2 regions of the Kribbella alba genome follow, and region 1 is predicted to be linked to the other one. Evidence: riboswitches for the same ligand, from Rfam matches in the RefSeq annotation. Region 1 holds a riboswitch; the other holds the start of a gene.
What was found. A riboswitch is a leader RNA that binds a small molecule or an ion and turns the genes downstream of it on or off. The one in region 1 is predicted to bind glycine.
Positions count from the first base shown of each region.

Region 2: another riboswitch for glycine. It lies ahead of gcvP (aminomethyl-transferring glycine dehydrogenase); the one in region 1 lies ahead of ABD210_RS12835 (L-serine ammonia-lyase).

Region 1 covers NZ_BAAANE010000004.1:1,266,364-1,281,681, forward strand. Annotated here, with positions in the region: gene lysX (bifunctional lysylphosphatidylglycerol synthetase/lysine--tRNA ligase LysX) at 1-1,208, shown strand, start outside; gene ABD210_RS12830 (hypothetical protein) at 1,241-1,855, opposite strand; gene ABD210_RS12835 (L-serine ammonia-lyase) at 1,995-3,368, opposite strand; glycine riboswitch at 3,444-3,536, opposite strand; gene ABD210_RS12840 (dienelactone hydrolase family protein) at 3,725-4,384, opposite strand; gene ABD210_RS12845 (erythromycin esterase family protein) at 4,403-6,409, opposite strand; gene ABD210_RS12850 (DUF3817 domain-containing protein) at 6,536-6,868, opposite strand; gene ABD210_RS12855 (hypothetical protein) at 7,051-7,275, opposite strand; gene ABD210_RS12860 (aminopeptidase P family protein) at 7,496-8,917, opposite strand; gene ABD210_RS12865 (putative hydro-lyase) at 8,944-9,732, opposite strand; gene ABD210_RS12870 (LLM class flavin-dependent oxidoreductase) at 9,765-10,772, opposite strand; gene ABD210_RS12875 (GntR family transcriptional regulator) at 10,806-11,537, opposite strand; gene ABD210_RS12880 (hypothetical protein) at 11,687-13,027, shown strand; gene ABD210_RS12885 (NRAMP family divalent metal transporter) at 13,071-14,399, shown strand; gene ABD210_RS12890 (LamB/YcsF family protein) at 14,425-15,186, shown strand; gene ABD210_RS12895 (5-oxoprolinase subunit B family protein) at 15,186-15,318, shown strand, end outside.
Region 2 covers NZ_BAAANE010000009.1:18,931-34,248, forward strand. Annotated here, with positions in the region: gene ABD210_RS24850 (IucA/IucC family protein) at 1-431, opposite strand, end outside; gene ABD210_RS24855 (pyridoxal phosphate-dependent decarboxylase family protein) at 428-1,831, opposite strand; gene ABD210_RS24860 (hypothetical protein) at 2,130-2,876, shown strand; gene ABD210_RS24865 (serine hydrolase domain-containing protein) at 2,873-4,171, opposite strand; gene gcvP (aminomethyl-transferring glycine dehydrogenase) at 4,168-7,023, opposite strand; glycine riboswitch at 7,092-7,188, opposite strand; gene ABD210_RS24875 (MerR family transcriptional regulator) at 7,209-7,829, opposite strand; gene ABD210_RS24880 (bifunctional nuclease family protein) at 8,034-8,525, opposite strand; gene ftsR (transcriptional regulator FtsR) at 8,581-9,261, opposite strand; gene ABD210_RS24890 (zinc-ribbon and FHA domain-containing protein) at 9,248-9,769, opposite strand; gene gcvH (glycine cleavage system protein GcvH) at 9,884-10,267, opposite strand; gene ABD210_RS24900 (DUF881 domain-containing protein) at 10,281-11,063, opposite strand; gene ABD210_RS24905 (small basic family protein) at 11,065-11,397, opposite strand; gene ABD210_RS24910 (DUF881 domain-containing protein) at 11,394-12,185, opposite strand; gene clsA (cardiolipin synthase ClsA) at 12,234-12,830, opposite strand; gene ABD210_RS24920 (YciI family protein) at 13,070-13,447, shown strand; gene ABD210_RS24925 (RNA polymerase sigma factor) at 13,444-14,649, shown strand; gene ABD210_RS24930 (VOC family protein) at 14,646-14,732, opposite strand; gene ABD210_RS24935 (error-prone DNA polymerase) at 14,807-15,318, opposite strand, start outside.

The sequences.
Region 1 (15,318 bases):
GTGGTGACGAGGCGCTCGAGCACTGGCGCAAGCTCGTCGACATCGGCGACCACGTCAGCGTCACGGGTGAGGTGGTGACGAGTCGCCGCGGCGAACTCTCGATCGCGGCGACCGGCTGGGTGATGGCGGCCAAGTGCCTGCACCCTTTGCCGGACAAGCGGAAGGGCTTCACTGATCCGGAGGCCCGGGTCCGGCAGCGCCATCTCGACCTGGTGATGAACCCCGAGTCGCTGCAGATGATGCAGCACCGCAGTACCGCAGTACGGGCGTTGCGGAACGGGTTCGAGGCGCGCGGCTTCATCGAGGTCGAGACCCCGATGTTGCAGGCCGTGCACGGCGGCGCGAACGCGCGTCCTTTCGTGACCCACATCAATGCCTACGACACCGAACTGTTCCTGCGGATCGCGCCCGAGCTGTTCCTCAAGCGGTTGAGCGTCGGCGGGCTCGGCAAGGTGTTCGAGCTGAACCGGAACTTCCGCAACGAGGGCGCCGACGCGACCCACAACCCGGAGTTCACCTCGGTCGAGGCCTATCAGCCGTACGCCGACTACATCGTGATGCGCGAACTCACCCGCGAACTGCTGATCGAGACCGCCACCGCGGTGTTCGGCAAGCCCCTGGTGAAGCGCCCGGACGGCGAGATCGACATCTCCGGCGACTGGCCCGTCATCAGTGTGCACGACGCGGTCAGCCGAGCGGTCGGCGTCGAGATCGACGCTGGTACGTCGGTCGAGAGGTTGCGGTGCCTCTGCGCGGAACACGGCGTGCACGTCGCGTTCGACCTGTCGGCCGGCGAACTGGTCCTCGAGCTGTACGACGAACTGGTCGAGCCGCAGACCACGACGCCGACCTTCTACACGGACTTCCCGCTGGAGACGTCGCCGCTGACCCGCACGCACCGGTCCGACCCGAGACTCGCCGAGCGCTGGGACCTGGTCGCTTTCGGCGCCGAGATCGGTACGGCGTACTCCGAGCTGGTGGATCCGGTCGAACAGCGGCGCAGGTTGACCGAGCAGTCGCTGAAGGCGGCCGCGGGAGATCCCGAGGCGATGTCGCTGGACGAGGATTTCCTGAGCGCGCTGGAGTACGCGATGCCGCCGACGGGCGGGCTCGGCATCGGCATCGACCGGGTGATGATGATGCTCACCGGCCAGAACATCCGCTCCACCCTCGCCTTTCCCTTCGTCCGCCCCGCCCCTCGCCCCTGACCGCACAGGGTTGCCGTTCGTGCGCGGAGGAGCTACAGGCCGACTTCGCCGATCAGGCCGCGCAGGATGTCCGCGAGGGTCGGCGGCTGCGGGTGGTCCGGCCGACCTGGCGGATCGCTGGGTGTGGTGGGAGGAGGCGTGGTCGGAGGCGGCGTGGGATGCGTGGGCCGCGGAGGTGGAGTCGTGACGGTCGGCGGCCTGGTTGGCGTGGGCCTGTCGCCGGTTGTCGGCCGCGCGACCGCTTCGCCGACTGTCTGCGGCGCCTGGGGCTTGGTCGTCGAGGTGGCTGCCTTGTCTGCCGGTTTTGCGCTGGGCGGTTCGGTCGGCTGCCCGGATGGTTCGGCCGTCGGCACCGGTGTCGGCACCGGGATCGCCGTCGGGGTCTCCGGCGGAATCGCAGGGAAGACCTTCGCGGGCAGCCCACTCGACGGCGGTCCGGCGAGCGGGTTGACCGCGTCCGCACCACCAGGGTCCGGCAGCAGGATCAGCGGCGCCCCGATCCGCGGCCCGCCCAGCAAGCTGATGACCACCAACAGGGCATAGACGCCCGTCGGGGCGGCGATGAGAACGGCGATCCGGCGAAACCCCTCACGCTTCTGCCAGGGCCGGCGGCGGTCTGCCTGTTCTTCCTCGGAGAACGGCTTCACAAGTCCCGCACAGTAGCGGTTGAAGAAGCGTTTCAAACAGCCCTTTGGAACTATTTCCCGGTCGCGACACCACATTCGCCATCGTTATCACCACAGTGCGACCACTCCGTCGCAAAGAGTCAGCTAATTGGTCCGGTCGCTAGCATTCGATGACGTTGACGGCGAGGCCGCCGCGGGAGGTCTCCTTGTACTTGACCTTCATGTCCGCGCCGGTCTCGCGCATCGTCTTGATCACCTTGTCGAGGGTGACGACGTGGACGCCGTCGCCGTGCATCGCCATCCGGGCCGCGTTGATCGCCTTCACCGAGGCCATCGCGTTGCGCTCGATGCAGGGGATCTGGACCAGGCCGCCGACCGGGTCGCAGGTCAGGCCGAGGTTGTGCTCCATCGCGATCTCGGCCGCGTTCTCCACCTGCTCCGGAGTCCCGCCGAGAACCTCGCACAAGCCGGCCGCCGCCATCGAGCAGGCCGATCCGACCTCACCCTGGCACCCGACCTCGGCACCGGAGATGGACGCGTTCTCCTTGTAGAGCACGCCGATCGCGCCGGCCGTCAGCAGGAACCGGATCACCCCGTCTTCGGTGGCACCGGGCACGAATCGCCGGTAGTAGTGCAGCACCGCCGGAATGATGCCCGCGGCACCGTTCGTCGGCGCGGTGACGATCCGGCCGCCGGACGCGTTCTGCTCGTTGACGGCCAGCGCGAACAGGCTCACCCAGTCCAACACCTTCAGCGGATCCACCGACCACGGATCCTGGGTCAGCTTCTGGTGCAGCGCGTGCGCCCGGCGCGGAACCTTGAGACCGCCCGGCAGGATGCCCTCGGTGCCGCAGCCTTCCTGCACGCAGTCCTGCATGACCTGCCAGAGGTGCAGTAGCCCGTCGCGAATCTCGGGCTCGGCCCGCCAGGCCAGCTCGTTCGCGAGCATCACCTCACTGATCGGCAGTTGCGACTCACGGCACCGGTCGAGCAGTTGGGCCCCGGACCGGAACGGATACTTCAGCGGCGTCCGATCCAGCACGATCCGGTCGCCGGCCGCGGCGTTCTCATCGACGACAAACCCACCGCCGACCGAGTAGTACGTCCGCTCGCGCAGCACCTCACCAGCGCCATCCCGCGCGACGAAGGTCATCCCGTTCGGGTGGTACGGCAGCGACTTGCGCCGGTGCATGACGAGCTGGCTGTTCTCGTCGAACGCGATCTCGTGCTCACCCGCGAGCCGCAGCCGGCCCGCCGTCCGGATCGCCGCGACCCGGTCCTCGACCGAGCAGGTGTCGACCGTTTCCGGGTCCTCCCCTTCCAGACCGAGCAGGACCGCCTTGTTACTGCCGTGCCCGTGCCCGGTCGCGCCGAGCGAGCCGAACAGCTGGGACTCGACGGCCGCAGTACGGGTGAGCAGGCCGTCGGCGGCAAGGCCGAGAGCGAAGGTGCGGGCGGCGCGCATCGGACCCACGGTGTGGGAGCTCGACGGGCCGATCCCGATGCTGAACAGGTCGAACACGCTGATCGCCATGTGGAGGCCTCCTGGTCGTCATCGACCGGTCGGTATGCCTCCCCGCTCTGTCAGGCTGCTGCCTTCCAGAGGTGCCTCGCCCGTGCGGTGAGGGTGCCTGAGAGATTCTTGGGGAGAGTTGCTCCTACGGCGCCTGGGTCGAGCCCAGGTCTCTCCCGCACGGGTTCATGCGGCTGCTGTGCAGTTTGGGTTGTCGGACGCCGTGACCGTACGGCGAGCCCGCCGCGCGCGTCAATCCGACGGTGGAGCCGCTTCCCTCCAGCGATGGATCCGGGATGCCGCGCCGCAGCGGACGCTGCTCGCCTGACAACCACCGCGCGTACTACCGACGTCCGAAACCGGCCGGCGCGCCGTACTCAGTCGCGTCCGGCCAGGTGCTCGACGAACCAGGCCGAAGCCAACTGGGCGACCTTCTCGAGGGTTCCCGGCTCCTCGAAGAGATGGGACGCGTGCGGGACGATCATCAGCCGGCTGAGGCCGCTGAGCTTCTCCCGGGCGCGCTGGTTCAGCTGGATGACCTTGGCGTCGAGTTCTCCCACGATCAGCAAAGTGGGTTGGCGTACCAGCCGTAGCCACTCACCGGCCAGGTCAGGACGGCCCCCGCGCGAGACCACGGCACCAATTTCCTCCGGTCGCGCCGCAGCGGCCACCAGGGCGGCTGCGGCACCGGTGCTGGCGCCGAACAGGCCGATGCTGAGCCCCGCGGTGGTCTCCTGCTCGGTCACCCAGTCAGCCAGTGCGCTGGTTCGGACCGCCAGACGGTCGATGTCGAACCGGACCTCCGCAGTACGGGCGTCGATCTCCTCCTCCTCACGGGTGAGCAGGTCGGCCAGGACAGTGGCCAGGCCGGCATTGCGGAGTTGCTCGGCGACATACCGGTTGCGCGGGCTGTGGCGGCTGCTGCCGCTGCCGTGCGCGAACACGACAACACCGCGGGCCTGCTCCGGCACGGTGACGTCGGCATCGAGTTCGACACCCGCGACCGGTATCTGCACACTTTGTTCCACGGTCGGCATCGCCAGGACTCCTAGGGATTACACGGCGAACGGATACGTCTCGGGCAGTTCGCCGGTCTCCCAGCGGGCCGTCCGCTCCAGCGGCTCGACCGCTCGCGTCTCGTCGATGTGGATGACCGCGTCGAACTGATGGGAGACGCGACACCGGAAGTAGTGGCTCTGCCGCTCCGTCTCGGGCCGGTAGATGACACCGATCGCGCGCTCGAGCCTGGCCGCGCTCAGCAGCTCGGCGGCCTTCGGCGCGACCTGGAAGGCGAGTAGGAACTCCTTCTCGCCGGTCTCGTGGAACAGGTCTTCGACGCTGTCGGGAAGCGCCGGCCGCACCCACTTGCGCTCGGCCGGTCCGCCCCAGTCGTCGGCCGCGGTCACCGTGCCCGTGTGGGTGGTGAACCCGATCAGCCGACAGGCGTCAGGATGGCGTTCGCGCATCAGTTGGCCGACGGTGACCTCGCCCCGCATCCCGGACTCGGTGACCCGGGCGTCCCCGACGTGGGAGTTGTGCGCCCACACGACGATCTTGGCCGTCCCACCCCGCTGCCCGGACAGGTGACGGGTGAGGCCGTCCAGTGTGTCGACCATGTGGCGGTCGCGAAGGTTCCAGGAGCTCGACCGCCCGCCGAACATCGTCCGGTAGTACACCTCGGCGTCCCGCACGACCGTGGCGTTCTGCTGGGCGTAGAAGAGCTCGTCCTCGGGGAGCAGCGCGTCTTCGCCGCGGGTGTCGTTCCCGAGCCGCTGCAGCTCGACGAGTTGTGCGACAGCCTGCTCCTCGCACGACTCACCCGCTCCGTATGCCGCCGCGTAACCGTACGACTGGCCGTCGTCCCCAGAGGAGTGATCGAAGCAGGAGTACCGCTCCCTGGCCCGGGCCGCGGCGGCGGGGTCCACCTCTTCCAGGTAGGCGACAACCTCCTCCATCGATCGGCGAAGGCTGTACAGGTCCAGCCCGTAGAAGCCCGCCATGGCGCCTTCCTCGAGGTGGTCGTTGTACTCGCGCAGCCAGCCGACGAAGTCGAGCACGGCGGTGTTCCGCCACATCCAGGTGGGGAAGCGGGAGAAGTCGCGGAGCGCCTCCTCGGCCGCCGCGTCGTCGGACCGCCCGCGGACGTACCTGTTCACTCGATACGCGTCCGGCCAGTCCGCCTCAGCCGCCACCGCGTTGAACCCCTTCTCCTCGATCAGTCGCCGGGTGATGGCCGCCCGGGCTTCGTAGAACTCCTGCGTGCCGTGTGAGGCCTCGCCGATCAGGACGAACTGGGCGTCGCCCACGATGGACATCAACGTGTCCGTAGCAGGCACGCCCTCCGCGACCGGCCGGGCCTGTGCGCGAACCAACGCTGCGGGCGACGGCTCCGCTGCGCCCGACCGTTCCGGCGACGGCGCCACCGCCGCCTGCAGCAGCTCGCGCACCTCCTCGTCGGTGGTCTGGGTGAAGTCCCAGTAGGACTCCCCGACGGCGAGGAACGGCGTCGGGGTGCTGGCACAGACAACCTCGTCCACCATTCGTTCGAGTTCGCGGCAGCTGGACTCCGGCGCCGCGGGCACCGCCACGACGATGCGGGCGGGCAGTCGCTCTCGCAAGGCCTCTACCGCTGCGTGCATGCTTGCGCCGGTCGCGAGGCCGTCGTCGACCAGGATCGCGGTCTTCCCGCTGAGGTCGGGCGCCGGCCGCCCGTCGCGGTAGACCGCCTCCCGGCGCAGCAACTCGCGAGCCTCTCGTTCGGCGATCTGCTGGAGCTGTTCGGCGCCGATCCGCAGGCCGCGCACGACGTCGTCGTTGATGACCACGATCCCACCGCTGGCGATCGCCCCCATCGCCACTTCCTCGCGGCCCGGCACGCCCAGCTTGCGGACGAGGAACACGTCGAGCGGTGCGCCGAGTGCTGTGGCGACCTCGTACCCCACCGGTACGCCTCCCCGAGGCAGAGCGAGGACCACCACGTCGGGCTTGTCTCTGTGGTGCTCCAGGAGCTTGGCCAGGACTCGCCCGGCGTCCCTGCGGTCACGGAAGACACGGTCGACCATGTCTGCCACCTGCTCACCCTCGGATGCTTGCTTCCGGCCGTGGTTCCCGGACACGCACGAGTGCAAACGCCGCAATGGCGCGGAATCGCAAGACCGCCTGGGTCGGTGATCCTGCGGTGCTCGAGGTCAGCTGAGCCGGCCGGTGCGCTGAGCCCAGAGCTCGAAGAACCAGGTGAAGAGGGGCGGGATGCTCGCGGCCAAAGCCAGGAGCGTGGTGGACCACGTCCAGCGCAGCGGCTTGCGCACCACGGCCACGGTGATCACGTAGGCGATGAAGATCGTGCCGTGGATCGGCCCGAAGACCTTCACGCCGATCTCGTTGTCTGACAGCACGTACTTGAACAGCATGCCGATCAGCAGCCCGGTCCACGAGATCGCCTCGGCGATCGCCACTGCCTGGAACCACCTCGCCTGCTTCGATCCGGCCGGGCTCTCAACAACGGTCGTCGTCTCAGTCATCACTCGAGACCTTAACAAGTCCCCCAAGGAGCCCGAGGGACCGGCAAGAGGTCAGCCCGCGATGTGCCTGGGAAGGTGCCCGCGCGCGGGACCGCCTGTCCCGCAGTACAGCCGATCGGCTGACTCCCAAGCAACTGCGCTGGCACACCACGGTCTCCAGCCTGTGGTGTGTCAGCGCAGAGTCAGACGTGGACGAGGTTGGCTTCCTGGACCCTGGTCAGAGAGTCGTCCTCCGCCAGCGACAGCAGCTGAGCGCAGGCTGTCTCCAAGGCTTCGGTCTGGCTCAGGCAGCGATCGACGTACCAGAAGGGATCGTCGGGCTGCGGATCGTCCGCGTCGTCGATGTCGGCGTACCAGTGATACTGGCCGGCGCACGCATGATGCACCACTCGCACTCGCAAGTTCATCGGAAAACTCCCCCGTGCCTGGGACCACCTGGGTCCCCCCCGGGTCCCAGTCGGGGTCGGCCCGGCCGGCGCGTAGCCGCGGCCCCCCACTGCCACGCGCCGGGCCGAGTTCGACCCTCCCCCGCTCGCTACATCGTGGGCGAACCCAGAAGTGTTACTGCTTGTGACCAGATTATTTTAAGTGATCGCTTCACTTCGGAAGGTAGTCACGCTGTCGCGGTCAGCGTAGTTGAGTTCGGACCCACTGTTCGAGGCCGTCCGTGGTGATCGGGAGGTCGGCTGTGAGGATCTCGGTGCGGTCGGCATGAACCACCACGTTGTCCTCGATCCGTACGCCGATGCCGCGCAGTTCAGGGGGCAGCGTCTCGTCGTTCGGGTGGAAGTAGAGACCCGGCTCGACCGCCATCGCCATGCCTACTTCGAGGTCGGCCGCGAAATAGGTCTCCGGGCGGGCGGCGTCGCAGTCGTGCACATCGAGCCCGATGTAATGGCCGAGCCCACAGACGACATATCGCCGGTGCTGCTGCCCATCCGGCCCGAGCGCCTCGTCCAGCGACACGTCGAGCACGCCCCAGTCGCGCAGCCCATCCACCAGCACCCGCATCGCCTCGTACTGAAAGGCCCTGTATGGCGCACCCGGGCGGACCGCGTCCAGTGCGGCGACATGTGCGGCGTGGACCAGGTCGTGCACCTGCCGCTGGGCCGGGCTGAACTCGCCCGTCACGGGGAAGGTCCGGGTGACATCGGCCGTGTACAGAGTGCGCGTCTCCACCCCGGCATCGAGCAGGATGACGTCACCCTCGCGAACGGCCCCGTCGTTCCGCACCCAGTGCAACACCGGCGCGTGGTTGCCGGCAGCAACGATGGACGCGTAGCCGGGACCGTTGCCGGCGGTTCGCGCACGCCGGTCGAACGTGCCCTGCAGCCACCGCTCGCCGCCACCACGGACCGCCTCGGGCAGCTCCCGGGCCACGTCCGCGAACGCCAGCACGCTCGCGGCGACCGCCTCGCGCAACTGGTCGATCTCCCAGTCGTCCTTGATCCGGCGCAGCTCGGCCAGCGTCTGCCGCAACGCGTTGCCGTCGGTCGGCGAGGTCTGGACGAGCGCGTCGAGCATCGGCTCCACGCCGTACGTCGCCAGCATGAACGGTACGGCGCCACGCACGGCCGAGGGGAGTTCCTCGATCGGCCGGCAGGGGATCTGCAGCGCGTCGGACCAGTCCTTCAGCCCCGGCACCGGGCCGATCCACAGTTCGCCGTCGCGCGCGTTCGCGAAGAAGTCGACCTCGTCCGGGCCGGCGGTCTCACGCAGGTAGAGCGTCGAGTCGCCGTCGCCCGAGATCACCAGCACGGCCCCTTCGGCCTGACAGCCGGTGAGCCAGACGAAGTCGCTGTCCGCGCGGAAGCCGAAGTCGGTGTCGTTCGAGCGGACCGGGGCGCGGCCGGCGCCGAGCGCGATCCGGCGACCGGGCAGGGCCTCGGTCAGCCGCCGCCGATGTTCGCCCGCGGCCTCCGCCAGACCTTTTGGCACCACCACCGACCGGTCCACGGGTCCCCAGTTCCGGCTGATCGACTCGCGGAACCCGACCGCATCGATGGGTCGGTACGACTTGCGCTGTTCCTCGGTCCGGTCGTCACTCATCCGCTGCTCCCCCTAGAGCCTGGTGGTCATGGCATTCGATAGGCGCTGTCCGGCACGTCGGTCACGAACATGTGCCCGGGGGCATGGGTAATCGCGAACGGGGGCCGTGAAGACATCAACGCAGCTTGTGGCGTCACTCCGCAAGCCCAAAAAACCGGCACGTCCCCCGGTTCGAACTCCACCGGCTCCCCGAAGTCCGGCCGAGCCACGTCAGCGATCCCCAACTCCCCCGGCGAACCGACGTGCACCGGCGCCCCGTGGACCTGCGGCATCCGCCCGGTCACCTGTACTGCGGTCGCCACCAGTGCGGCGGGAACCGGCCGCATCGAGACGACCAGTGGACCGTTCAGACGCCCGGCCGGACGGCACTGGACCCGCGTGCTGAACATCGACACGTTGCGCCCCTGCTCGAGGTTCCGGACCGGGACCCCCGCCTCGAGAAGTGCCGTCTCGAAGCTGAAGCTGCATCCGATCAGGAACGTGACGAGGTCGTCCCGCCACAGGTCCACCACGTCCGTGGGTTCGTCGACGAGTTCCCCGTCCCGCCAGACGCGATAACGCGGTAGATCCGTCCGGAGATCAGCGTCGGGCGCCAGCGCAGTACGGAAGGATCCCGCGTCGGTGACGTCCAGCAGCGGGACGGGCTGGGGGTTGCGCTGGCCGAACAGCAGCATGTCGTAGGCCCAGTCCTGCGGGAGCATCACCAGGTTGGCCTGAGTGAAGCCCGGCGCATGGCCGGTGGTCGGGACCACCAGGCCGTCACGGTAGAGCCGGCGCGCCCCGACGGGGCTGGCGGCGTCGACGAGAGCGGTCATCGGTTTCTCCTCAGGGTTCGCGGATGGACGGTTCACGGGGCGGACAGGCCGGCCGCCCTCAGGGCCGGAGCGATGGTCTTGCCGAACGCGTCCACCTCCGCACGGGGCAGGTCGTACGTCGTGTCCCAGCTGTGGGCGGGAAAGAGGAAGACGCGGCTCATCCCGAGCTCGGCGTGGGCTTGCACGAGCCGATCGGCGCACCGCTCGGCGGTACCGAACAACCCGTACGCCGTGCAGATCCGATCGGCCAGGTCGTCGTCGAGGTCCTCAGGTGGTCCGTCCGGAACCTCGATGCCGGCGTGCCGCAGCCAGGTCAGGTTGGACGCGCTCGGGTAGCGCAACCAAGGCTGTCCCGGACGGAACCACCCGCGCGGCCAAGCGCGCACCGTCGCGGCATCGCCGAGCCCGAACGGCACGATCAAGATTTCTTCGATCGACTTCGGATCCCGACCGGCCCGCTCGGCGCCGATGCGGACATGCCGCCGAGCGGCCTCGACGCTGCCGGGGTGCAGACCGACCAGCATCATCACGCCGTCCGCGACCTCACCAGCCAGCTCCAGCAGCTTGGGCCCCGAGGCGAGCACGATCACCCGCGAACCCGACTGCGGCCGGTGGAAGAGCTCGAGCTCGTGCCCGTCGAACCGCGTCCTGCCCTCACCGAGCAGGCCGCGCAAAGCCAGCACGATCTCGCCCAGTCGCGCCCGCCGGGCCTTCGGTTCACCGGCCTTCTCCACCGACAGGAATCCGGGCGCGACGGTGATCATCGCCCGGCCCGGTGCCAGCTCGTCCAGCGAATTGGTCAGGGCCGCAGAGACGAGCGGGTGCCGGGTCACCACGTTCGAGGTGGCCGGGTAGAGCGACAGCCGCTCGGTCCGCAGCGCCATCGCCGCCAGCACCAGGTAGGCGTCCCGCCCGGTGTGATGGTGATCAGGTACGCCGATGCCGTCGAGCCCGGCGGCTTCGGTGTAGGCCGCGAACTCGGCGAGCTCGGGCAGCGGGCGGCCGACCGGAACGCGGATGTCCACCTGGAGGCCGGTCATCGGTCGCTCCGGGAGTCACCGGCTCCGCTGAGCTCAACCTCGACCGCGGAAGGCAGCGAGCAGGCCCGCTTCGGAGTCGAGCATGTACTGGTTGAGCTGATCGGCGGCTCGCTGGTACTGCCCCTCTTCGAGCAGCTCGAGGAGGGCTCGGTTCCGGCCGATGTAGGGCTCGTGCAGCGCTTGCGGTGTGGCGATGACGTGGAAGAGCAGCCGGAGCTCGGCGAGCAAGCGGCCGGTGATCTCGTCGAGCCGGGTGCTGTCCGCCAGGCCGACGAGGTGCTGGTGGAACCGCATGTTCGCAGTACCGACCGCGATCCAGTCACCCACCAGAGCGGCTGACTCACTCGCCTCGACGTCGCCGCGCAGTGGATCCAGCCTGTCAGGGTGGCTGTCCACCAGAGACCGGACCACGTCGCACTCCAGCACCCGGCGGAGGCGGTAGAGGTCGACCACGTCCACCTCGGTGAGCTCGGGGACGAAGACGCCGCGGTGCATCTTGTGCACCAGCAGACCTTCGTGGGTGAGCAGGCGGAAAGCCTCGCGCAACGTGTTCCGGCTGACCTGGAGCGCTTCCTTGAGGAGCTCTTCGGACAGCTGGGTGCCGGGCGGCAGGGCGCCTTCGGTGATCCGGCGGCGAAGCACGTCGGCGACCCGCTCCGCGGAGCTGCTGCGCTCGAAGAGCGCGGCATCACCTGCGACTTCGCGGAGCCAGGACGTGTCCGTTCCGTGTTCGGCGGGCGGTCGGATCTCACTGAAGCTGGACACCCTCGCATCATCACCCAATCACTGCGCCGGAGCGAAACTGCGTTGAACAGAAGTCTTGCAGGATTGTTGAACAATATCTACGCTCGGGAGTCACGAGCTGCGGTCGATCGCCCACAGACTGCAGCCATCCACCCCCTGGAGACGTGCGAATGATCCGCAAAAGGCTCTTCCCGGCCGCGCTGCTCGCCCTGAACGTCGCTACCGTGGCCGCCCTTGCGAGCACCGGAGGAAACAACACCGTGTCCCAACCCCAGTCCGCCCGACCGTCCTCCGCCTGCGTCGCGCCCGGCGCGGTGTTGACCGTCGAGGAGCAGCGGACCACCTTCAGCCTGCCCGGCCGGACCACCCCGGTCGCCCGCGACTTCATCGAGGCGGCGGGCTTCGAGGGCATCGTCGACGGCTTCGCCGACCGGCTCTGCGGCTACCAGAGCGTGAGCGAAGCAAGTGCCGCCATCAAGGCCGCCGGAGCCTCGCTCTGGCGCACGGCTGTGGACCGGGCGCAGGGACGGCTGACCTCCGGCACCATCGACCGCTACGACGACCGCCCGCTCTACTGGGCGCGGACCTCCATGAGCCGCGCGGTCCGCGAATGGCGGCCCGGCTTCGCGATCACCAGTCTGCAGCGGCAGGCGATCCTGCGGCAGTTCAGCTACGCCTCGCGCGGCATCGATCAGGTCTCGTTCCCCAAGAACGGCACCCGGATGCTGGTCAGCGGCTTCGACACCTACAGCCTCGACGACAGCCTGCGGAACTCCAACCCGTCCGGAGCCTCCGCGCTCCAGCTCGACGGGCGCACGGTGCAGACCAAACACGGCCTCGTCACACTGCAGTCCGTCGTGTTCCCGGTGAACTGGACCGACTTCGACCAGGGCATCGTGGAGGACGCCTTCGGCCCGTGGCTGGTGGATCGCAAGGACCCGCGGTACCAGGGCTCGATCGATGCGCTGATGACGATCAGCCAGACCGGCCGCGGTCAGATGAACATCGAGAAGTGGGCCGGCGGTTTCCGCGGCGGCTCGCCCGACAACAACCGGTCGCTGAACTGGGGACCCACCTCGGCGGCGGCGCTCTGGCCGCAACCGCAGCCGTCCCCGCAGTTCATCCGGACCACCCTGCCCTACCAGGCGATGATCGACGCCGGCACCGGTCCGTGGCCGGTCAAGCTGAACCCGGGGATCACCGAGTGGCCCGCCGGCACCTACCCCGACCCCGCCGCGCTGCGGACCGCTCCGGACCCGTCGCCGGGGTCGCACGCTGCCAGCGCACCGGGCGGCAACTACCTGTCCAACGAGTCCATGTATCGCACGAATCGGCTCCGGCTGGGCACCGGCCACCAAAACCTCCCTGGCGGCCACCTGCACATCTCCTCGCTGGTGTACCCGACCGACCAGAGCGCACTGACCAGCCCAGAGTTCGAGGCTGATCGCAAGGCTGTCGTGGATCAGACCGTCGCACTCGCCGAGGCCGCCGGTAAGGCCGTCCGGCGCTGACGCCGCGGTCCCTCCTCCCGCCCGCTGAGATCAGGAGAGCACTATGGCCAAGCCACCCTCCAAGCCGCCGACCAAGTCGCAAACCAGGCCGCAAACCAGGCCGCAGACCAGGCCCACCAGCCAACGTCCGGTCCGCCGGTCCGGCCGACCTACCACTCAGCCCCCGGCGGCCGGCTCGGCGATGAAGGCCAGCACGCGGTCGACGCTGATCGGCGCGATGTTCCTGATGGCCACCTCCGCCATCGGGCCGGGCTTCATCACCCAGACGACGACGTTCACAGTGCAGCTCGGTGCCGCGTTCGCCTTCGCCATCGCCGCGTCGATCCTGGTCGACATCGCCCTGCAGCTGAACGTCTGGCGGGTGATCGGTGTCTCCGGGCGACGGGCGCAGGAGCTCGGCAACCTGGTCGCTCCCGGGCTCGGCTGGGTGATGGCGGCGCTGCTGTTCGCGGGTGGCCTGGTCTTCAACGTCGGCAACGTGTCCGGCTCCGGTCTCGGCACCGACGCGATGCTCGGCCTGGACCCCAAGCTCGGCGGCGCACTGTCCGCACTCGTTGCCATCGGCATCTTCGTCTCGAAGCGGGCCGGCCTGGCGATGGACCGGGTCGTCTTCGTGCTCGGCGCGCTGATGATCCTGCTGACCACCTACATCGCCATCACGTCCGGCCCGCCGGTCGGCGAGGCGCTGAAGAACGTGGTGATGCCCGAGCGGGTCGAGTTCCTCGCCATCACCACGCTGATCGGCGGCACCATCGGCGGCTACATCGTGTACGCCGGTGCGCACCGGCTGCTGGACTCCGGCATCACCGGGCCCGAGCACATCCGGGACATCACCCGCGGCTCGGTCACCGGCATCCTGATCACCGGGGTGATGCGGATCGTGCTGTTCCTGGCGATCCTCGGGGTGGTGGCCGGTGGCGCGACACTGGACCCCAAGAGCCCGGCCGCGTCGGCGTTCCAGCATGCCGCCGGCGAGGTGGGGCTGCGCGTCTTCGGCATCGTGTTGTGGGCCGCCGCCATCACCAGCGTGATCGGCGCGTCCTACACGACGGTCTCCTTCATCACCTCCCGGACGAAGACGAGCGACCGGGTCCGGACCGCGTTGGTGGTCGGCTTCATCATCGTCACCACGGTGATCTACCTGTCCGTCGGCACCGCACCGACCACCCTGCTCGTCTTCGCGGGCGCCTTCAACGGCCTGCTGCTGCCGGTGGGGATCGGTGTGCTTCTCTGGGTGGCATGGCGGCGCAAGGACCTGCTCAACGGGTACAAATACCCGGCCTGGCTGCTCGGCATCGGCGCCGCGGCCTGGCTGCTCACCATCTACCTGGCGGTGCGCTCGGTCCGCCCCGTCATCGACTTGTTCAGCTAACGATCCCGGACGCCTGGAGAACCTCATGAACACCGTCGATCTGAACGCCGATCTCGGCGAAGGCTTCGGCAGCTGGGCGATGGGCGACGACAACGCCCTGCTCGACGTCGTCACCAGCGCCAATGTCGCCTGCGGTTTCCACGCCGGTGACCCGTCCATCATGCGGGCGGTCTGCCGGCGGGCGGCCGATCGCGACGTGGCGATCGGTGCTCACGTCGGGTATGCCGACAAGCCGGGCTTCGGTCGCCGGTTCATCGACATCGAACCGGCGGCGCTACGGGACGAGGTGATCTACCAGATCGCCGCGCTGGACGCGTTCGCCCGGATCGCCGGGTCGGAGGTCCGGTACGTGAAACCGCACGGAGCGTTGTACAACACGATCGGGCACCACGAGGAGCAGGCCGCGGCGGTCGTCGGGGCGATCGCCGACTACGACCGCACCCTGCCGGTGCTGGGTCTGCCCGGCGCGACCTGGCTCCGGCTCGCCGAGGAGGCCGGGCTGACCGTCGTACACGAGGCCTTCGCCGACCGCGCGTACACGCCGGAGGGGACGTTGGTGTCCCGCCGGCTGCCCGGATCGGTGCTGCACGACGGCTCCGAGATCGCCCGGCGCTGTGTGGCGATGGCGACGGGCGCACCGATCGCGGACGTCGAAGGTGGCGAGCTGAAGCTGCAGCCGGGGTCCATCTGCGTGCACGGGGACACGCCCGGCGCGGTACAGATCGCCCAGCAGGTCCGGCAGAGCCTCTGGGACGCGGGTGTTGAGCTGACCCCGTTCGCCGCCTGATGCGACTGTTGCCCTGCGGCAGTACCGCGCTCCTCGTCGAGCTCGACGACCTCGACGAGGTCCTCGGCTACTACGCGGCACTGCTGGCCGAGCCGCCGGACGGTGTCGTCGACATCGTGCCGGCGGCCCGGA
Region 2 (15,318 bases), on a different contig from region 1:
TCCGCCAGCTCAGCACCGCTCAACCCGTCCCGGCTCTTCGGAGCAGGGTGGTTCAGATGGCCGAACACCAAGGCCTGCTCAGCCTGGAGGAATCGACCCGGCCCACGTTCGCCGTGATCGCCGACGAACAGCGACACGTTGCGGACCGACTCAGCGGTCCGAGCCGCCAGATCTTCGATCTCGTCCGCGTCGGCACCGATCGACAGGAGCCGCACCAACTCATCGGGCGCGACCGGCGAACCGTCGAACAGGACGTCGCTGAACGCATGCAGCCCGGTCCGGGACGCGTGCAGCACCTTGGCGGTCAGAGTCGAGCCGCCGACGGTCAGCATCAGCGGATCGGCAGTGACCGGGATGGACGACTCTCGCGTGTAGCACCGGAGGATCGCGTTCAGATGAGCGGAGCTGGAGACCTCGAGCGGTGAAGTCACGCTGCCCGCCCAGCCAACACGTCGTGGCCGGTGGCAACGACCTGGTCGAGGAGTTCCTCGACATCCGTAGCGGTGGCATTCGGGTTCAGCAGGGTCAACTTCAACGCGACCGCCGCCGGCCGGCCGTTCCTGGCCGGCACCTTCGTCCTGCCGATGAGGACGCGCCCCGACGTCAGCAACCGACGCCGCACCTCACCCTGTACCGCGTCCAGTTCGGCCGCCGCCAACTCCTCCCCCGCGACCCGGAACAACACCGTGGTCAAGGTCACCGGCGCGAGCAACTCCAAGTTGCTGTCGGCAACGACCCGGGCCGCGGCCGCGTGCGCCAGCTCGTGGCAGGTGTCGAGCATCGCGCCCAGACCGGTCCGTCCATAGGCAGTCAGCGTGGTGGCGACCTTCACCGCGTCCGGCCGACGGGTTGTCTGCAGGCTGCGGCCCAGGAGCCCGTCCAGTCCTGAGTCGATGTCGTCGGCCGGGTTCAGGTAGTCCACCGATCGCCCGAAGGAGGCGAACCGGTTCCGGTCAGCTACCAGCAACATGCTCGTCGCAGCGGGCTGCCAGCCGATCTTGTGCAGATCCAGCGTGACCGAATCGGCCACCGGCAGCTCTGCCAGCAGCGGAGCCAACCGGTCCGAGAACAGCGCCCCGAACCCGTACGCCGCGTCCACGTGCAGCCAGGCGCCGTGCTGATGAGCCAGCGACGCGATCCCAGCGATCGGGTCGATCGACCCGTAGTCCGTCGTACCGGCGGTTGCCACCACGGCGATCGGAGTACGTCCGGGTCGGGCCAGTTCGGCCTCGAGCACGTCCAGTCGCATCCGAAAGTCGCTGTCCGAGGCGATCGTGACGGCCGCATCCTCGCCCAGGCCGAGCGCCGCGCAGGCTCGCTGGACGGAGAAATGGGCAAGCTCGGAGCAGAACACCATCGGCCGGTCGAGGCCATCGATACCGTGTCGGCGGACGTCGATGCCGACCTTGGCCGCAGCACTGTCTCGCGCGATCAGCACCGCAAGGAGGTTCGAGATCGAGCCGCCCGGAGTCAGGACGCCATCGGCTTCGGGACCGAACCCGGCCAGCCGGGCCAGTGCCCGCACCACCCACTGCTCGATCGCCAGGGTCGCCGGGCCGGAGTCGTAGGTGTCCATCGAGGCGTTGCTCGCCGAAGCCAGCGCATCCGCATCGACCGCGACCTGCAACACCGGCGGCTGCAAGTGCGCCGCGGCATGCGGGTGGCTGAGGTCGATCCCGTGGTTGTCGAGCAGTCCGGCGATCAGATCGAGCGCAGCGGACTCGCCGACACCGGTCGAGGGCACCCGCGCCTCGCCCAGCATCTCCGTGGTCCGCCGCAACACCTCGGCCGGCAACCCGGCCGGCAACGGCCCCCGCCCCCGATCGCGCACCGTCGACGCCAGCGGCCAGTGTGGACCGGCCCCGCAGTCGACAAGCGTTTCGTCGTAGTCCAACGGACTACGCGGTACATCGGCAGGCGGCGAGCTAGGCGCAACGAGACGCGCTGGCAGCGGCATCCAGGTCTCCCGGAAAGTTGTCGAGTAAGGTAACCCTTACTAAGGCAGACCTAACTTAAGTCCCGCACTGTTCGCCATGTCAACTCCTTCGGGTTCAGCACTGGTTCAGTGCGGCGGGCAGAGGGTGAGCGGTGACAACCCGACGGAAGGGACGCTCAACATGTTCGGTTGGATGGCAAAGGGTGCGTTGGCGACGACGATGGTGGTCGCGGCGACCTTGTTGCCGGCGGCTGACACATCCGCACAGGTCGAGTGGGGATGCCGATTGCCGGTGTTCGGTACGGGCAGCCGGTACCACCCGCGGTTCGCGCCGAAGGATTTCACACCCAACGTGACCAACGCCTGGTTCCCGCTCAAGATCGGGCGGACGCTGGTCTCCACCGGGATCAAGGACGGCCGGAAGGCGATCAATCTGTTCGTCACGACGTCACGGACCAAGGTGGTCGCCGGTGTCCGGACCCGGGTCGTCGAAGACCGCCTGTACTTGAACAACGTGCTGCACGAACGGACCAGCGACTATTACGCCCAGGACCGGTGCGGCAACGTGTGGTACTTCGGCGAGGACACCGCTGAGCTCGACAGCCGCGGCCGGGTCGTCAGCACGGAGGGCTCGTTCCATGCCGGGGTGAAAGGCGCACAACCGGGTGTGTTCATGCAGGCTCAGCCACAACTCGGCCGGAAGTTCCGCCAGGAATGGTACCGGGGACACGCCGAGGACGTGTTCTGGGTCCTCAACCGTCGCGCGTCCGTGACGGTTCCGTTCGGCACCTTCCGGAGCGCGTTGCGGACCGCCGAGACCACAGCGCTCGAGCCGGCCGTGCTGGACAACAAGTACTACGTCAAGGGCATCGGCCAGGTGGCTGAGCTGTCCATGAAGGGACCGCGGGAATCCCTGCGGCTGGTGGAGATCATCTCCTAGGCGCCGTACGGCGTCCTGGTGAGAACAAAGGTGGCCAGGTTGAGGTGGGTGATGGCGGTGCCGTCACGCACCACCCGCAGCTTCTCGCCGGCGAAGTAGCCGTCACGGCCGCGGTAGAGGTCCGGGCCGAGCGGGGAGAAGCGTGACGTCAACCCACCGGAGAGCTGAAGGATCCCGGCCTCGACGCTCATCGTCAGTGGAGTGTTCCCCCAGTACCAGTGACCCAGCAGCTCTTCGCCCTGGGCCAGCGTCGGCTCCGGCAACCACTCCGGCGGCAACAACGGCTCGTACCTCGCGACGATGCGCAGCAGGTCCACCGGCACCATGGCGCACTTCCCGAACGTCCCGTTCGCCAGGGTGACGGCGCCGATCCGCCGCTCCCGGTCGACGAACAGCCCGGCCAGGAAGCCCGGCATCGACCCGGTGTGGCCCGCGAACAGGTGCGTGCCGTCCGCGTGCAACCGCAACCCCAGCCCGTACGACGCGCTCAGCGCCTCGCGAGGATCCGCGGCAGCAGGTGCGGCCATCTCGTCGATGGTGTCCCGGCTCAGCACGTCGTAGCCCGGGTCGATCCAGAACGACGCGTACTTGGCCAGATCCTCGATCGTGCTCCACAACTGACCGGCCGGCGCCATCGCCCCGGCGTCGTACGCAGGTTCCTGCTCGAGTCGCCCGCTGAAGGGATGCACCGAGAACCCCCGCGCGGCGGGCGCCACCGGGAAGTACGTCGTCCGCCGCATCTCCAACGGATCGAGGATCCGCGACGCGACCAGCTCCATCCACGGCGCGCCCCGCAACCGCGCCGCGATCTCGCCCAGCAGCGCGTAGCCGAGGTTCGAGTAGTGATGCCGGCGGTCGGGCCGGCCCGCCGCCTGGGAGTCGTCCATCGCACCCGTCAGTGCCTCGAACGAGACCCCCGGATTGCGCTCCCACCAATCACCTTCGGGCTCGGCGTTCATGCCGCCCGAGTGCGCCAGCAACTGCCGGATGGTGAGATCACCGAAGGCGATCCCTGGCAGATGCTTGCCGACGGCATCGTTCAGCGCGAGCAGGCCGTCGTCGCGGCACTGCATGACCAGCACCGCCGTCAACGTCTTGGTGATCGACCCGATGCGGTACTGCACGAACGGCCCGGGCGCCAGTCCCTCCCCGTCGGCGATCTGACCGCGCGAGCCGGTCCAGACCAGCTCACCGTCTCGAACGACGCCGGCGTTGATCGACGGCAACTTCCACTCGCTCTGGGCCACCGCCACCTCGGCGTACAACGCGGCAACGGTGTCGGAACGCAGGGTCACTCAAAGGCCTCCGGGGCTGGGCAGGAGCAGATCAGGTTCCGGTCACCATAAGCCCCGTCGATGCGGCGCACCGGCGGCCAGTACTTCGCGGTCCGGTCGACCGACTGCGGGAATGCCGCCTCCTCGCGGGTGTAGGCGTGCTCCCACTTGTCGTTGATCACGGACGAGGCGGTGTGCGGCGCGTTCACGAGCGGGTTGTCGCCGGCCGGCCACTCACCGGCGGCGACCCGGTCGACCTCGTGCTTGATCGCGATCATCGCGTCGCAGAAGCGGTCCAGTTCGCCCAGATCCTCTGATTCGGTCGGCTCGACCATCAGCGTCCCCGCGACCGGGAAGGACATCGTCGGCGCGTGGAAGCCGTAGTCGATCAGCCGCTTCGCGACGTCGTCGACGGTGATGCCGGTCGCCTTGGTCATCGGCCGCAGGTCCAGGATGCACTCGTGCGCGACCAGCCCGTTCTCGCCGGTGTAGAGCACCGGGAACGCGCCCTCAAGCCGCTTGGCCACATAGTTCGCGGTCAGTACGGCGGCCTTCGTGGCCGAGGTCAGCCCCTCGGCACCCATCATCCGGATGTACGCCCAGGAGATCGCCAGCACGCCGGCCGAACCGAACGGCGCCGCGCTGATCGGACCGACACCCGAGTCGGGACCGGCCTGGTCCAGCAGTGGGTGGTTCGGCAGATAGGGCGCGAGGTGCTCGGCGACCGCGACCGGCCCGACCCCCGGGCCACCGCCGCCGTGCGGGATGCAGAACGTCTTGTGCAGGTTGAGGTGGCTCACATCGCCGCCGAACTCGCCGGGCTTGGCCAGGCCGAGCAGCGCGTTCAGGTTCGCGCCGTCGACGTAGACCTGGCCGCCGTGCTCGTGGACGATCCGGCAGACCTCGGTCACGCTCGCCTCGTACACGCCGTGCGTGGACGGGTAGGTGATCATGATCGCGGCCAGCTTCGACGCGTGCTCGGTCGCCTTGGCCCGTAGGTCGTCCAGGTCGATCGTGCCGTCATCGTTGCCCTTGACAACGACAACCTTCATTCCGGCCATCACCGCGGAGGCCGCGTTCGTGCCGTGCGCGCTGGCGGGGATCAGGCAGACGTTGCGGTCCTCGTTGCCCTGGGCCCGGTGGTAGCCGCGAATCGCGAGCAAACCCGCGAGCTCGCCCTGACTGCCGGCGTTCGGCTGCAGTGACACCTTCGCGTAGCCGGTGACCTCGGCCAGCCAGCGCTCCAGCTGCCCGATCAGCGTCACGTAGCCGGCCGCGTCCTCGATCGGGGCGAACGGGTGCAGGTCCGAGAACTCGGGCCAGGTGACCGCTTCCATCTCGGTGGTGGCGTTCAGCTTCATCGTGCAGGAGCCGAGTGGGATCATGCCGCGGTCGAGCGCGTAGTCGTAGTCGGACAGCTTGCGCAGGTACCGCAGCATCGCGGTCTCGGACCGGTGCGTGTTGAACACCGGATGCGTGAGGTAGTCGCTGGTCCGAGCCACCTCGGGAGCCAGGTCCGCGCCGCTCAGCGATCCGTCGTACCGGACGCCGAAGGCGCGGCAGACGCGGCCGAGCGCGGTGAGGTCGGTCTTCTCGTCGCAGGAGATACCGACGTGGTCGGCGTCCACCAGGCGCAGCCAGATGCCGGTCTGACGAGCCGCGTCGACCACGTCCGCCGCACGGCCCGGTATCCGGGCGAGCACAGTGTCGAAGAACTGGTCATGCACGACCTCGACGCCCCCTGCGCGCAACGACGCGGCCAGGCTGTCAGCGTGGTCGTGCACCCGCTGAGCGATCGCCTTCAACCCGTCGGGGCCGTGGTAGACGGCGTACATCGAAGCGACAACGGCCAGCAGCACCTGCGCAGTACAGATGTTCGAGGTGGCCTTCTCGCGGCGGATGTGCTGCTCGCGGGTCTGCAGCGCCAGCCGGTACGCCGGGGCGCCGTCCGCGTCGACCGATACCCCGACCAGCCGGCCCGGCAGGGACCGCTCGAGCCCGGCGCGAACCGACATGAAGCCGGCGTGCGGACCGCCGTAGAACAACGGCACGCCGAACCGCTGCGACGAGCCGATCACGATGTCCGCCCCGGCCTCGCCCGGCGCCTCGAGCAGCGTCAGTGCGAGGAGGTCCGACGCAACCGCGACCAGGGTCTCCCGCTCGTGCGCGGCGGCGATCAGTGGCTTCAGATCCCGTACGACGCCGCCGGAGCCGGGGTACTGCACCAGGAAGCCGAAGAAGTCGCCGTCGGGCAGGCCGTCGGTCGTGTCGGCGACCACGACCTCGATGTCGAGTGCCTCCGCCCGGGTCTGCACCACCGCGATCGTCTGGGCGAAGCAGTCGGCGTCGACGAGGAAGCGGTTGCTCTTGCTCTTCCGGTTCGACCGGTGCGCCAGCGTCATCGCCTCGGCCGCGGCGGTCCCCTCGTCCAGCAGCGACGCGTTCGCGGTCGGCAGGCCGGTCAGGTCGGACACCACGGTCTGGAAGTTCAGCAACGCCTCCAGCCGGCCCTGCGAGATCTCCGGCTGGTACGGCGTGTAGGCCGTGTACCAAGCAGGGTTCTCCACCAGCCGGCGAACGATCACCGACGGCGTGAAGGTGCCGTAGTAACCCTGGCCGATCATCGTTGTGGCCACGTTGTTGCGCGCGGCCAACTGCCGGAGCTCCGACAGCGCGTCCACCTCGGACGCGGGTTCGGGCAGGCGGAGCGGCTCGGCGGAGCGGATCGACGCGGGCACGGCGGCATCCACCAGCGCGTCGACATCGGCGTACCCGAGGGTCTGCACCATCCGGGCGACCTCGTCCGGGCGCGGCCCGATGTGACGGTCGGCGAAGGCGGCCGAGACCTGCGGCAGGGGTTCGTTCACACTCATCGAGAGGCTCCGTTGCTGACTGTTGCCGGGCCTCCCCCTCTGTCACGCGCTGCACGCTCCAGAGTCGCCTGTGGCACCCGGTCCATGGGCCTGAGAGGTTCCGGGGAGGAATTGCCCCTTCGGCGCCCAGCCAAACAAGGCCTGAGACTCTCCCGAGTGCTGTGTACGGCTGGGTCGAGCCTACCTCAGCCCGTCATACGGGCACGGCGGCGGGCAGCGAGTTCGTCGTTCGCGTGGCCTTCGGAGTCGCCGTCGCTGTGAGCGTCGAGACGCTCGGTCGGCAGCTCGGACAAGGATCCCTCGACCTCGCGCCAGACACCGCCGAGAGCGATGCCGAAGACGCCCTGGCCGCCGGCCAGCAGGTCGATCACCTCGTCCGGCGAGGTGCACATGTAGACCGACGCGCCGTCACTCATCAAGGTGATCTGGGTCAGGTCGTCGATGCCGCGCTTGCTCAGGTGGGCGATCGCGCTGCGGATCTGCTGCAGCGAGATGCCGGCGTCGAGCAGCCGCTTGATCACTTTCAGCAACAGCACGTCGCGGAAGCCGTAGAGACGCTGGGTGCCGGAGCCGGTGGCCGGGCGGACGGACGGCGAGACCAGTCCGGTGCGCGCCCAGTAGTCCAGCTGACGGTAGGTGATGCCGGCCGCGGCGCAGGCCGTCGGGCCGCGGAAACCGACGTCGTCGGGCATCGGCGACAGGTCGTCGTCGAAGAGCAGCCCCTGGACGCCGGCGCTGGCTGCCGCCTCGGCGTGTGCTTCGGACGTCGACTGCGCCGTCAGATCAGTGTCGCCGGTGCGTGTCACGCCTGAGCCTCCCTGGGGTACCGACTGGAACGGATCACATCCGTGGAGTTACAAGACTCCACAACTCCTTCAAGGTAAGCCGCCGACCAGGGCCGGTCAACGACAACCGCCCTGAGCCGGTTGCGTGTCGCGGCACCGATACGAATCGTTACCTGTCCGGGCTTGTACCAGCACGGTTCAAGTTCGGGCTCGTCGTGCGGGTGCTCAACTCTTGTCGAAGTCTTCGGGGGTGACGTTGTCGAGGAACTCGCGGAACCGCTCGACCTCTTCCTCCTCCACCACCTCATCGTCGTCCGTCTCGCTGTCCGGGACCGGGATCCCCGCCTCGGCCAGGATCTCCTCGGTGCAGAAGACCGGCGTACCGGTGCGCAGCGCCAGGGCGATCGAGTCCGACGGACGGGCCGAGATCTCGGTCTTGTCGTCGAACACCAGGATCGCCTCGAACACGCCGTCGGTCAGGTTCACGATCCGGACCTGGCTGAGGGTGTGCCCGAGCACGCGGATGGTCTCGGCGAACAGATCGTGCGTCAGCGGCCTGGGCGGCTCCATCCCCTGCTGGGCGAAAGCGATCGCACTCGCCTCGGCCGCGCCGATCCAGATCGGCAGATAACGCTCACCGCCGACCTCCCGGAGCAGCACGATGGGCTGACTCGAGGGCATCTCAACCCGGACTCCGACTACGTCGACTTCGCGCACCTCTCCAGCCTACTCTGCGGGCCAGCCCCGGGCGGGCCTGCGGGGGTGGCGCTGGTCAGCGTGCGAGGCGGGAGCGGACGAGCGCCGCGTGCAGCCGGACCGCGAGCGCTGCGAGCTCCTGGGTCTTGTCGTCACGGCGCTGGCTGATCACCTGCTCGATCAGGCCGACCTCGCGATCCGCCGCGGTCCGGAACGGCCGCAGGTGCCGGGGTTCGATCCCGTACTCCGCGAACTCGGCCGCGGTCCTCGCCACCAGGATCGCGTCCCCGTCGTAGTGGTTGCCCCGGGCCACCACCAGGTTGTGGCTCTCCAGCTGGTCGAGCAGTTCCGGGGTGATCCCCGCGGCCGCTCGCAGTTCCTCGCGGGTCAACTTCAACTCGGTGCCATAAACGCCGAAGTCCTCCGCACCCGGCAGCCCGGGCGGTTCCGGCAGGTTCTCCGGTGCGGCGGGCCGACCACCCGGAGTGGGACGCAGTCCGCGCTCCATCGCACCCAGGTGTTCCTTGATCACCCTCAGCGGCAGGTACTGGTCGCGCTGGGCCGCGAGCACATAGCGGAGCCGCTCGATGTCGGCGGCGGCGAACTTGCGGTATCCGGACACGGTGCGCGCCGGCGTCACCAGCCCCTCCGCCTCGAGGAAGCGGATCTTGGAGATGGTGACGTCGGCGAACTCGGCCTGCAGCAACTGCAGCACCTCACCGATGCTCAGTCCAGCCGCTGGGTCAGGCTTGGCCACTGGCGTAGTACACCAAGCGGTATTTGCCGATCTGGACCTCGTCGCCGTTCGACAACTGGACCTCGTCGATCCGGTCGCGGTTCACGTAGGTGCCGTTCAGGCTGCCCACGTCGCGGACCTTCACGCCCATCCCGTCCCGGCGGAACTCGGCGTGCCGGCGGGAGACGGTGACGTCATCCAGGAAGATGTCGCTGTCGGGGTGCCGACCGGCCGTCACGACGTCCACGTCCAGCAGGAACCGGCTGCCGGCGTTCGGCCCGCGCTGCACGATCAGCAGCGCCGACCCGGCCGGCAATGCACCGACCGCGGCCTCGTCCTCGGCGGACAACTGCTCGCCCGTCTCGACCCGCTCGATGTCGGTGTCGGAGCCGATCGGGGTCAGCATCGCGGTGTCGGTCACGCCCGGGGCAGGCACCGGACGGTCCGCGCCAGGGAGCATCGTTCCGCACTGCGAGCAGAACCGGCTGCCCTCGGAGTTCTCGTGCCCGCACTGGTTGCAGAACGGCATGCTGTGATCCTCCCGATCGCCGGTGGTCCGGCGACGTCTAGTAGATAGACCCCGTGGAACAAGTGTGGACAGCTAGCTCAACCCTCGACCGGCGGTTGAGGTCCGGCCAACCTATCAGTTCTGCTCAAGGGTCCCCTTGTAGGTGTCGGCGTCCATCAGGGCCGCCACCTCCTCCTCGTCCTCGATCTCGATGTCCAGCAGCCAGCCCTCGCCGTACGGGTCGGTGTTGACCAGGTCCGGCTGGTCCGCCAGAGCCTCGTTGACGGCCTTCACGGTGCCGTTCACCGGAGCGAACAGATCGCTCACGCTCTTGGTGGATTCCAGCTCGCCGCAGGAGTCGCCGGCCCGCACAGCGGTGCCGATCTCGGGCAGCTGGACGTACACGATGTCACCCAGCGCATCCTGCGCGAAGTCGGTGATACCGACCCGCGCCGGGCCTTCCTCACCGGCCTTCACCCATTCGTGCTCGGCCGTGTACTTCAGGTCTTCGGGGTACACCTCGGTCCTCTTTCTACTTGGAAGGGCTGGGCGTCGGGCGAGCGTAACGATGCTCGTCGGGAGCGTGCAAGGCGGTGATCTGCAAGGACGGCAACTCGGTCACCTCGGCGGTGCCGCCGACCTGCGGACCGGTCACCTCGCTGACCAGACCGCCGGGGAAGTTCGCCGCCTCCGCCAGGTTGTGCGATTCGCCGATCGCCTCGATCACGTACGGCGAGACGACCTTCTCGCCGTCGATCCTCACGCCCGGGGCCTCGTCGGTCAGGTCGGTGCTGGCGACCACCCGGACCGAGCCGTTGATCTGGATCGCCTCGGCGCCCGCGTCCCGGAGTTCCTCGATCGCATCCAGCAGGTTGCTCGAGGTCATCTTGCCGGCCGGGTCGTTCAAGGTGATCCGCACGCCGGGGCCCTGCGCGGGCAGCGTGCCGGCCAGGATGCCGAGCACGCGCACCTGCTGCTCGGCCTGCTCGCGGGCGGTCTGCGCCTTGTCCGCGCTCGAGGCGAGGTTGTTCTTGCGCGCGTCCAGGTCGGCGATCTCGCTCTCCAGCCGACGGGTGTTCTGGCCCAGGCCGTCCAGGATCGCGATCAGGTCCTCGCGCCGGGCGTTCTGGTAGCCGTCGTCGGCCCGGTTCACCCGGACCTGGACGACCGCCATACAGGCGACCAGCGCGAGCACGACCGCGACGATCGCCTGGCCGCGGGACGGCCTGAACCCCGCGCGCAACCGCCGCAGCGCCAGGTTCGGCAGCTTCGCCTTCGGCTGAGCCGGCGGCGGGGTGGGTTCGTCTGCGCTCATGTCAGGCCCTGAAGATGTGTCGCCGGATCGCGGCCATGTTGGTGAAGATCCGGATGCCCAGCACGACGACCACGCCGGTGGACAGCTGCGAGCCGACCCCGAGCTGGTCGCCCAGGTAGACGATCAGGGCCGCGATCAGCACGTTGGAGATGAACGAGACCACGAACACCTTGTCGTCGAAGATCCCGTCGAGGAACGCCCGCAACGCGCCGAAGACCGCGTCCAGCGCTGCCACCACTGCGATCGGCAGGTAGGGCTGCGCCCACTCCGGCACGTTGGGCGCGACGATCAGACCGACGACCACGCCGATGACAAGACCGAGGACGGCGATCATTTCGGTCCACCCACCTTCGCGTACCGCAGCGCGATCGTCGCATCGGCTGGCACCAGCAAGGAATCCTCCGTCGTGATCGTGCTCCGGACACCGTAATTGCTGACCAGGTACTGCACCCACTGGCCACCCGAACTCTGCGCGAACCGGGCCGGCATGGTCGCGGTGTCACCGATCGCGAGCACCGTGTACGGCGGGGTCAGCGAGGTGTAGTCGACAGTGATGGCACTGCCGGCGCTGCGGATCGCCGTCATCGACGTGAGCCGGTGGCCGTTCACCGAGATCGCCTCGGCTCCCGAGGCCCACAACCCGTTGACCAGCTGCTGCAGATCGACGTCGAGCAGCCGGCCTTCCTTGTCGGCATTCTTCGCATCATCGACGACCGCCTTCAAGCCCTGGCCGGTCACGGCGACAGCACCGGCCTGCAGCTCCAGGTTGTCGAGCTGCTGCTGCAGAGCGGCACCTGAGCTGGAATTGCTCAGCCCGCCGGCCTGCAGACCGCGGACCTCGTCGGCCAGCTTGGTCTGCTGGGCACGCAGATCGTTCAGCCTGGTGTCGGCCTCGTTGATCCGGGTGATCAGTTCCTTGCGCTGCGTCTCGGCGGCCGGCGCACTGCGGTAGTTCTGCGAGGCCGCGACCGCGAGCAGGAAGCCCAGCGCGGCCAGCGCGATCACGAGGATCACCCGGTGCCGGGACTTGTTCGGCCGGTCGCCCTGCGACGGACGCGTCCGGGCCGCGACGGCGTACCCCTCGTCCAGCGGGTGGGCCATCAGGTTGTTCAGCAGTGACATGGACGCGTCTACTCGGCGCTGCTGTCCTGGTGGGGACTGAGTCACGATCTACCCGGCCGGCCCACTGATCGGTTTCACCGTCTGGATGAGGTGGCGCAACTGCGCGAAGTACAGCGCACCGGCCCAGTAGTAGAGCGCGGTCCCCCAGATGGCGAAGGCCCAGCCGAACACCCGGGCCAACAGGTTCAACGTGCTGTCGCCGTCGCCCAGCAGGAGCAACGGGAACGCATAGAGCAGACAGAACGTGGCCGACTTGCCCAGGAAATGAACGGGCAACGCGTTGAAGCCGCGACGATGCAGAGCCGGCAGTGTGAAGGTCAGCAACAGGTCGCGCAGCGGCAAGGCGATCGCCAGCCACCACGGGATGATGTCGCGCAGGGCGAGCCCGAGCACGGTCGCGAAAATGTAGAGGCGGTCGGCCACCGGGTCGAGCATCTGCCCGAGCCGGGTGGTCTGGTTCATCCGCCGGGCGATCTGGCCGTCGGCCCAGTCGGTGAACCCGGACACGGCGAGCACCAGCAGGGCCCAGCCGTCCTTCTCGGGACCCAGCACCAGCCACAGGAACAGCGGCACACCCAGCAACCGGAGGAAGCTGAGTGCGTTCGGGATCGTCAGTATCCGGTCGGACACTTCCAAGTCCGGCACGCGACCCTCCCAGTTTCTTCAACGCCCCTGTCCCGGTCGTTACTGTACTTGGACACGCCACCAGGTTTTGCCCCGGCCACTCCGGGGAAGCCCCCGTTTGTCCCCTGAATAGCTGAACGGGTCCGAACCGGTTCGGCTATGCCTGCTGCACAGCGGTGACCCGACGGTGATCGGATCGAGATCATCGGGCCCCGGACGGAACTATGGTGGGCGGGCAAGGGCGCCGGAGAGCGGAGCACATGGTGAAGTTCCTGATCCTGATCTATGACAACCCGGCCTCGCGGGAGCTTTGGTCGCAGCTGACCGAGGAGCAGCGCAGGGAGGGCGTGCAGGGATACCGCGCGTTGAACGCCGCGCTCGAGGCGTCCGGCGAAGGGATCGTGAACCAAGCGCTGGCCGACGCCGACCAGACCAAGCAGGTGACCATCCGCGACGGCCGGGTCGTCACCACCGACGGACCGTTCGCCGAGGTCAAGGAACAGCTGGCCGGGTTCTACCTGGTCGAGACCGAGACGCTGGACAGGGCCGTCGAGTACGCCGCGATGATCCCCGAGGCGAGCGGGTTCGGCATCGTCGAGGTTCGGCCGGTGATGGACCTGAGCGCGCTGGGGTTATGAACGCCATCGAAGACCTGCTGCGAGAGCTCGCCCCGCAGGTGCTCGGCCCGCTGGTCCGGCGGTACGGCGGGTTCGACAGTTGCGAGGACGCCGTCCAGGACGCGCTGCTGGCGGCCTCCCGGCAATGGCCTGTCGACGGGGTGCCGGACAACCCCCGCGGGTGGCTGATCACCGTCGCCTCACGCCGGCGGATCGAAGTACTGCGAAGTGAGGCAGCCCGGCAGCGGCGCGAGGAGAACGTCGCCGCGATGACCCCGGCCGATCCCGACCCGGCGCCGAGTGTCGACGACACCCTCACCCTGCTGCTGCTGTGCTGCCATCCCTCGCTGACTCCGCCGGCTCAGATCGCGCTCACCCTGCGAGCTGTCGGCGGCTTGACCACCGGTGAGATCGCCCGGGGCTTTCTGGTGCCCGAGGCAACGATCGGACAACGGATCAGCCGGGCGAAGGCGAGGATCAGGGCCGGCGGGGCAGAGTTCCGGATGCCATCCGAGGGCGAGCTGTCGGAGCGGATGGCCGCGGTCCTCCACGTGCTTTACCTGGTCTTCAACGAGGGGTACACGGCCAGCTCCGGCGAGAGCCTGCACCGGGTCGAGCTCAGTGCCGAAGCGATCAGGCTGGCCCGGCAACTGCATGAGCGACTCCCCGAGGACGGTGAGGTATCAGGGCTGCTCGCCCTGATGCTGCTGACGGACGCCCGCCGACCGGCCCGGGTCTCGCCGGACGGCGCGCTGGTCCCGCTGCCCGAACAGGACCGCTCGCTGTGGGACTCCCGAGCTGTTGCCGAGGGCACCGAGTTGATCACCAGGACGTTGCGCGAGGCGCCGATCGGCCCGTATCAGCTGCAGGCCGCGATCGCCGCGGTACACGACGAGGCGGTGAAGGCGGAGGACACGGACTGGCGGCAGATCCTGATGCTGTACGAGTTGCTGGACTTGGCGGCGCCCGGACCGATGGTGAGCCTGAACCGGATCGTGGCGGTGGCGATGGTGCACGGCCCCGGCGCCGGGCTCGAACGGTTGGAGGCGGCCGAGCAGGACCCCGCCCTGGCCGGACACCACCGGGTGGCCGCAGTACGAGCTCATCTGCTGGAGCTCGCAGGCGAGAAGGAGGCGGCGCGGGACGCATACCGGCTGGCCGGCCGCCTCACCCTCAGCCTTCCCGAACGGCGCTACCTGGAGTCCCGCGCGTCGTCGCTCTAGCCCGGTGCCTGCCAGCTCGACATCTCGGTCGCGCCCAGGGCGACCAGACGGGCTACTTCTGCGGCGATGTCGTCGGTCTCGATGTCGAGGTGTTACGCGGCTCACCGTCGATCGCCTGTACCAGCACATCGGGTGAGCCGTACCTGTCCTGGAACCCTCAGCGGAAGTCGCGGGAGGTGGTTTTCGCGGCCAGCGGGAGGCGCTCGAGTTTGTCGGCGACGAGGTTCGTGACGCCTTGAGAGCGTTCGAGCCGGCCGCGGATGATCATCGCGCTGGATTCGCGGGCGATCCGTCGGTAGCGGTTCCAGACGCCGTTGGAGCAGATGACGTTGATCATGCCGGTCTCGTCCTCCAGGTTGAGGAAGGTCACACCGGCGGCGGTGGCCGGGCGCTGGCGATGGGTCACCACTCCCCCGACCAGCACCCGGGTGCCGTCCTCTGCGGAGGACAGTTGGTTCGCCGCGAGGATGCCGCGCGCCTCGAGGGCAGCCCGGACATGCCGGATCGGATGGTCGTCCGGCGAGATCCCGGTAGCCCACAGATCGGCCATCGTCGTCTCCATCCCGCTCATCCCGGGCAGCATCGGCGGCGCACCCGAACTGCTCACGCCGGACAGATGCCCGGGACGTTCCTCGGCGGCCCGGCCCGCGTTCCACAACGCCTGCCGCC